DNA from 2 places in the Nonomuraea maheshkhaliensis genome. Region 1 is predicted to be linked to the other one. Evidence: riboswitches for the same ligand, from Rfam matches in the RefSeq annotation. Region 1 holds a riboswitch; the other holds the start of a gene.
What was found. A riboswitch is a leader RNA that binds a small molecule or an ion and turns the genes downstream of it on or off. The one in region 1 is predicted to bind thiamine pyrophosphate.

Region 1 (3,742 bases):
TTGAAGCCCGTCCACTGGTCCACGACCGTGATCGGCGACTGCGGGGTGGTCGTGGCGGCGGCCCAGGCGGGGATGGCGTTGTTGAGGGTCACGGTCCGCTGGGCGCAGTCGGCGCAGCTGGAGGGGTTCATGGGGATGATCTTGGCGACGAGGATCCTCATGTTCGGGTTGCTCGCCCGCATCTGGTTCACCATCGTGGTGAACGCGCTGAGGATCGTCGCCGGGGCGATGTTGCTCCATACGTCGTTGGTGCCGAAGTGCATGAGCACCACGTCGGGCCGGGTGGCGGCGAGCCAGCCGGTCAGCAGGCCCTGGTTGGCCACATTGGTGGCCAGGTAGCCGCCGTGGCCCTCGTTGTCGCCGTCGTGCGCCACCGCACAGCCCTGGGGTGGCAGGGTGCCGACGAAGTCGACGTTCGTGTGGCCGGTGCTCTGGAGGCGGTTCCAGAGCAGGGCGCGCCAGCAGCCGGGGGAGCCGGTGATCGAGTCGCCCAGGGGCATGATCCTGATGGGGGCTGCGCTCGCGGTGGCCGTGGTGGCGAACAGCACCGCCGCGGCCAGCGCCACCATCGCGGCCAGCGCGGAGCCGATCTTGCGCATGGTCTGCTCTCCCGTCGTCAGCCTGCGCAGATCGTAGGATCGTGGGCCGCGCGACGGAAAGGATGACGCCTGAGAGAAACGCTTGACCTGGGGGTATGGATGTAACTTTCAGCTGCGGACCACCGCAAGCGGGCAGGGGACGTGGTGCAGGAGTGCCTGGCTGATCGAGCCGAGCAGCATCCCCGCCAACTGCCCATGCCCCCGCGACCCCACCACCAGCAGATCGGCGCCGGCGGCCGTCTCGCGGAGCACCTCGACCGGATGGCCGTGCACGACCTCCGTCACCACCTCGACGCCGGGATGCCGCTCCTGGTGCTCGGTCAGCGACTCCTTGAGCCGGCGCAGCGTGTGCTGCTCGCTGCCGCGGTCGGCCGGTGGGAAGCCGCCGGCCTGCGGCCAGGCCCACGCCTGTACGGCACGCAGCCGCGCCCCGCGCAGCTCCGCCTCGGTGAAGGCGAACTCCAACGCCTGCCCGGCGCTGGGCGAGCCGTCGGTGCCGGCGACGATGTCGCCTCGGACGGCCGGGGGACGTTCGTGGACGAGGACGACGTTCGTCCGCGCGTGCGCGGTGACGCCGTACGCGACGGATCCGACGAGCAGGCCGCGCACGCCGCCGATGCCGCTGCTGCCGACGACCAGCAGCTCGGCGTCCTCGGACGCCTTGATCAGCGCGGTACGGGGATCGCCCGGCAGCAGGACCTGCTCCACCGGCACCTGCGGCGACTCCCGCACGGCGCGGTCGCGGGCCGCCGCGAGCACGGTGGCAGCGCCCTCGCGCATCCACCGGGCGACCTCGGCGTAGCGTACGGTGTCCTCCTCGCACACCCACTTGGGCACGGCGTGCGCCACGGTCAGCGGCGATCCGCGCAGCGCGGCCTCGGCGGCGGCCCAGCCGGCGGCCTCAAGGCCGGCGCGGGAGCCGTCCACCCCGACGATGATCACGGTTCAGCTCCTCAGGACAGCGCGTAACATTCGACCTCGGCACGGCGGAACGAGATCCCCTTCGATTGGGAGTCACGGACGCAGGCGCGCTCGGACCTGCTGAGCCGCAGCGTGCCGCAGACGGTCACGCCGGAGTAGGTGCGGCAGTCGAGGCGCTTGTCGTCGGTGCCGACGCGGTACGTCTCTCTGACCGCGGCACGGCACTTGGCCTTGCCCGTGTCGGCGTAGCGGCACTGGGCGATGAGAGTGTCGTACTGTTCCTGGCTGACTTCGTGCTGGTCCATGCCGTCTCCGGCGGCTGCGGTGGCGCCGGACGCGGCCATCACGACGAGTAGTCCTGCGACAGCAGCGAATCTCTTCATGTTCCCCCTGATGGGGACCGTACCGCTCACGGCGATCGTCAAACCTCGGCGCCAGGTTTCGGGTGGGGGCGGGCGTGGGTACGATCATCGCCGTCCAACGCGGGAGCCCGGTGCAGACCGGGCTGAGAGGACGGCTGACAGCCGCCGACCGCCAGAACCTGCTCCGGGTAATGCCGGCGAAGGGAGTTTGCGCGATGAGCAGCGCGCGCTTTTCCAAGATCTACTCCGGTGACCTCCGCGTGCCGATGCGGCAGGTCCGGTTGTCCAACGGCTCGGCGGTGACGTTGTACGACACCTCGGGCCCCTACACCGACCCCTCCTTCGAGCCCGACCCGCGGCGTGGGCTGCCGCGCCTGCGCGAGGAGTGGATCGAGGCGCGGCGGGCGGCGGGTGAGCCGGTCACGCAGGTCGGCTGCGCCCGGCGCGGGCTGGTGACCAAGGAGATGGAGTTCGTGGCGGTGCGCGAGGGGGTGAGCGCCGAGTTCGTCCGGCAGGAGGTCGCGGCGGGCCGGGCCATCATCCCCGCGAACGTCAACCATCCCGAGTCGGAGCCGATGATCATCGGCCGGGAGTTCCTGGTCAAGATCAACGCCAACATCGGCAACTCCGCCGTCACCTCCTCGATCGAGGAGGAGGTCGAGAAGATGACCTGGGCCACCCGGTGGGGCGCCGACACGATCATGGACCTGTCGACCGGCGACGACATCCACGAGACCCGCGAGTGGATCCTGCGCAACTCGCCGGTGCCGGTCGGCACCGTGCCCATCTACCAGGCGCTGGAGAAGGTCAAGGGCCGGCCGGAACTGCTGTCGTGGGAGGTCTACCGCGACACGCTGGTCGAGCAGTGCGAGCAGGGCGTCGACTATGTGACGGTGCATGCGGGCGTGCGGCTTTCGTACGTGCCGCTCACCGCCACCCGCAAGACCGGGATCGTCTCGCGCGGCGGCTCGATCATGGCGGCCTGGTGCCTGGCGCACCATCGCGAGAGCTTCCTGTACGAGAACTTCGCCGAGATGTGCGAGATCCTGGCCCGCTACGACGTGTCGTTCTCGCTCGGCGACGGGCTGCGTCCCGGATCGATCGCCGACGCCAACGACGAGGCCCAGTTCGCCGAGCTGCGCACGCTGGGGGAGCTGACCGGCATCGCGCGCGAGCACGACGTCCAGGTGATGATCGAGGGGCCGGGCCACGTGCCCATGCACAAGATCAAGGAGAACGTCGACCTGCAGCGCGAGCTCTGCGACGACGCGCCGTTCTACACCCTGGGCCCGCTCGTGACCGACGTCGCGCCCGGATACGACCACATCACCTCGGGCATCGGGGCCGCCATGATCGGCTGGTTCGGCACCGCCATGCTCTGCTACGTCACCCCGAAGGAGCACCTCGGCCTGCCCGACAAGGACGACGTCAAGACCGGCGTGATCACGTACAAGATCGCCGCCCATGCCGCCGACCTGGCCAAGGGGCATGCGCGGGCGCAGGAGTGGGACGACGCGCTGTCCGACGCGCGCTTCGAGTTCCGCTGGGAGGACCAGTTCGACCTCTCGCTCGACCCCGACACCGCCCGCTCCTTCCACGACGAGACGCTGCCGGCGGCGCCGGCCAAGACGGCGCACTTCTGCTCGATGTGCGGGCCCAAGTTCTGCTCGATGCGGATAAGTCACGACATCAGGCAGGCGGGGTTCGAGGAGAAGGCGGCCGAGTTCAGGAGGCTCGGCGGCAACATCTACGTCGAGTGATCTAGCCGGGCAGCGTCTCCCCGCCGATGGGGGCCAGGACCTCGCCGGTGTAGTACGACGACAGCCGGTTGGAGGCGAAGAACACGTACGATGGGGCGAT
Region 2 (3,742 bases), on a different contig from region 1:
CGAGGCCGTGAGCAGGGCGGCCATCAGGTTGGCCCGGATCAGCGGAGCCGAGCGCAGCAGACCGAGGCGGACGAGCGGACTGGCCGACCGGCGCTCGACGGCGGTGAACGCCGCCACCAGCGCGAGACCGCCGGCGAAGGCCGCCACCGTGAGGGGCCAGCCGTCGGCCGGGTGCTCAAGCCGTACGACGCCGTACGCCAGCAGCATCATCGCGCCCGTGATCGTCACCGCGCCCAGCACGTCGAACCCGCCGGCCGCCGGCCGGTGCTCCCTGGCCGGCTCCCTGATCAGGGGGACGGCGGCGATCAGGATGAGCAGCGACATCAGCACGGGCGCGAAGAACACCCAGCGCCAGCCGATCGCGGTCAGCAGCCCGCCGGCCACGAGCCCGAGGGCGAAGCCGCCCGCCGCCGTGCCCGCGTAGATGAGCAGCGCCTTGTTGCGCAGCCGGCCTTCGGGAAAGGTCGTGGTGATCAGCGAGAGCCCGGCCGGCGTCAGGAACGCGGCGGCCACCCCCGTGACGAACCTGGCCAGCAGCAGCACCCACCCCTCGTTCGCGAAACCGCCGAGCCCCGAGAAGACCAGGAACACCACCAGCCAGAGCAGGAACATCCGCCGCCGTCCCAGCAGGTCGGCCGCCCGGCCGCCGAGCAGCATGAAACCGCCGTAGCCGAGCACGTACGCGCTCACGACCCCGCTCAGCATGCCCGTGGACAGCCCCAGATCGGCCCTGATGGCCGGCAGGGCGATGTTCAGCATGGCCACGTCGATGCCCTCAAGGAAGATGGCGCCGCACAGAACGATCAGCGCGCCCCACGATCGGGCGGGAACAGACATCGCAAGACCCCCGGTTACTTCTTTGCATATCGGTTATCTCTTGTAACCGTTCACATCATGGGTCAGCATGAAAGACGATGGAAGACGGCACTTTCGAATCACTCGGTTACCGCGAAGGCACCATGGACGACTACGACGTTTGGCAGTGGGACACCCGGGAGGACTGCGAGGTCAGGCAGATCCTCGACCGCATCGCGGACAAGTGGTCGCTGCTGGTCATCGCCCTGCTCGACTGCCAGAGCCTGCGCTTCACCCAGTTGCGCCGCGAGATCGACGGCGTCAGCCAGCGCATGCTCAGCGTCACTCTGCGCCAGCTCGAACGCGACGGCCTGGTCAGCCGCACGGTCCACCCCGTGGTGCCGCCCCGGGTGGACTACGCGCTGACGCCGCTCGGCCGTACGCTGCACGAGACCATCAAGTCCCTGGTCACGTGGACCGAGGCGCACCAGCAGGAGATCGCTGCGGCGCGTGCCGCCTACGACGCGCGGCGCGAGATGATGGAGTCATGACCGTTCCCGAGATCGAGGCGGGCGCCGTTCCCGCCGATGCCTACCTGCTCGACGTCCGCGAGCAGGACGAATGGGTGGCGGGCCACGCGCCGCAGGCCGTCCACATCCCCATGACCCAGATTCAGGGCCGGGTCGACGAGGTCCCCGCCGACACGACCGTCTACGTCGTCTGCCGCGTGGGCGGCCGGTCGATGCAGGTCGCGGCCTGGCTCAACCAGCTCGGGCGCGACGCGATCAACGTCGGCGGCGGCATGCAGTCGTGGGAGTTCTCCCGTCGGCCGATGGTGAGCGAGACGGGACAACAGCCGTTCGTCGCCTGAATCGGTAGCAAGGCCCCCACTATGGCGGTTCTGCCGCCATTAAGGCATGATGAGGGCGCAAATTACATATCGTCGCGGGAGCTCGGGGTGCCGGGCTGAGAGGGCAGCCACTGATCCGCTGCCGACCGCCGGAACCTGTCCGGATAATGCCGGCGTAGGGAGTGTGCGATGTCGCACGGCGTCGAAGAAGTCCCCCTGACCCTCGAAGGCGAAGCGCCGAAGACTCTGGGCGTGCTCGATCAGGGTGCGCTCTGGGCGAATCTCGGAGTGAGCCTCCTCGGCTTCTCCGGCGCCCTGTTCCTGATCAACCCGCTCGGCGACGCCCCGCTCACCCTGGGCGCCGCGCTCGTGGCCACGGTGGTGGGCAGCCTGATCGGCACCGCCATGGTGGGCCTGTCGGCCATTCCCGGCACCCGCACTGGGCAGCCGGCCATGGTGCTGCTGCGCGGCCTGTTCGGTGCCAGGATCTCCTACGTGCCGACGGTGCTGAACATCGTCCAGATGCTCGGCTGGGGCGCCTTCGAGCTCTGGGTGATCGCCAAAGGCGCCACGGCGATCTTCGGTTCGGTGCCGTACCAGGTGTGGGTGATCGTGGCCGGGGTGCTGACCACCGCGCTGACCATCTGGCCGCTCGGCTCGATCCGGCTGCTGCGCCGGTACGTCACCGTCGGCGTGATCATCGCGATGGTCTGGTTCACGGTGTTCTTCCTGCGCGAGGCGCCCCCGCAGACCGGCGGGACGTGGACGGCCTTCCCCGCTGCGGTCGACTACGTGATCGCGCTGTCGGTGTCCTGGGTGCCCATGGCCGCGGACTTCGCCCGCCACTCGCGCTCCAGCAGGGCCGCCTTCACCGGCGTGGTCGGCGGCTACACCCTGGCCCAGGTCGCCTGCCTCGGGCTCGGCGTCTACGCGGTGGCGCTCGCGGGCGTCGCCGCGGTGCAGACCGACGGGACCGCGGTGTTCGGCTCGTTCGTGGCGATGCCGCTGGGCGCGCTGTTCTTCGGCATCCTGGTCCTGCGCGAGACCGACCAGTCCTTCGCCAATGTCTACTCGACCACGATGTCGCTGCAGAACCTGCTGCCGCGGATGGACCGGCGCGTCTTCTCCGTGCTCATCGGCGTGCTCACCGTGGTGATCGCGCTGCTGGTGGACGTCACGTCGTACGGCGCGTTCCTGGGCGTGATCGGGGCCGTGTTCGTGCCGATGTTCGCCGTGCTGGCCGTCGACTACTTCGTGCTGCGCCGCGGCGCCGGCTGGAACACCGCGGAGGACGCGCCCTCACGCTGGTCGATGGTGGTGCCGTGGGCGCTCGGCTTCGTGGCCTACTGGCTGACCACCTCGACGCCGACGGTTGAGGCGTGGGACGGGATCTGGGCGAGCCTGCGCGAGGCCATCGGCTTCACCCGGCAGACGTGGATGAACGGCGCGCTCGGCGGGGCCTTGGTGGCCGCGCTCGTCACACTGCTCATCGGCCTGGCGCTGCGCCGGCCCGCTGTTCGACGTTGAGCAGGTGCTGCTTGGCAACGGCCCCACCCGCGTAGTCGCCGAGCGCGCCGTCCTCGCGCACCACCCGGTGGCAGGGCACGATCACGCAGACGGGGTTGGAGGACAGCGCGTTGCCGATCGCGCGCAGCGCGCGCGGCCGGCCGATGCTCTGGCCGATCTCCTCCAGCGTCGTGGTCGTGCCGTAGGGGACGGCCATCGTCTTCTGCAGCACCGTGCGAGCGAACGGCGTCGCCAGCGCCAGATCCACCGGCAGCGTGAACGCCCGCAGCCGCCCGGAGAAGTAGGCGTCCAGCTCTCTGCGCACCGGGTCCAGCCGCCTCGCGTCGGGCCCGATGAAGCTGCCCACATGCCTGCTGACCAGCTCGAAGACGTTGTTTTCCGCCTCGAAGCTGCACGCCGCGACACCCTTGCCCGTCACGGCCAGCACCAACCGGCCCACGGCGCCGTCATAGGTGCCGAAAGCGATGTCAGGCGGCGTATCACCTCGATAGGTGCTAGAGGTCACACGCAGCAGGGCATCGAGATCGTTGCTCGACATACCCTCAACCTCCACCCGCCGGAATCACCGTG

Region 2: it holds a riboswitch for thiamine pyrophosphate, as region 1 does, so the genes downstream of both, ABFX54_RS06185 (purine-cytosine permease family protein) here and thiC (phosphomethylpyrimidine synthase ThiC) in region 1, are expected to answer to the same signal.

What each region holds. Positions count from the first base shown of each region.
Region 1 is NZ_BAAAMU010000015.1:53,633-57,374, forward strand. It holds gene ABFX54_RS12940 (cellulose binding domain-containing protein) at 1-599, opposite strand, end outside; gene ABFX54_RS12945 (universal stress protein) at 708-1,541, opposite strand; gene ABFX54_RS12950 (hypothetical protein) at 1,553-1,903, opposite strand; TPP riboswitch at 1,993-2,105, shown strand; gene thiC (phosphomethylpyrimidine synthase ThiC) at 2,098-3,642, shown strand; gene ABFX54_RS12960 (SDR family oxidoreductase) at 3,644-3,742, opposite strand, start outside.
Region 2 is NZ_BAAAMU010000006.1:48,327-52,068, forward strand. It holds gene ABFX54_RS06170 (MFS transporter) at 1-837, opposite strand, end outside; gene ABFX54_RS06175 (winged helix-turn-helix transcriptional regulator) at 915-1,346, shown strand; gene ABFX54_RS06180 (rhodanese-like domain-containing protein) at 1,343-1,666, shown strand; TPP riboswitch at 1,731-1,844, shown strand; gene ABFX54_RS06185 (purine-cytosine permease family protein) at 1,835-3,172, shown strand; gene ABFX54_RS06190 (methylated-DNA--[protein]-cysteine S-methyltransferase) at 3,132-3,710, opposite strand.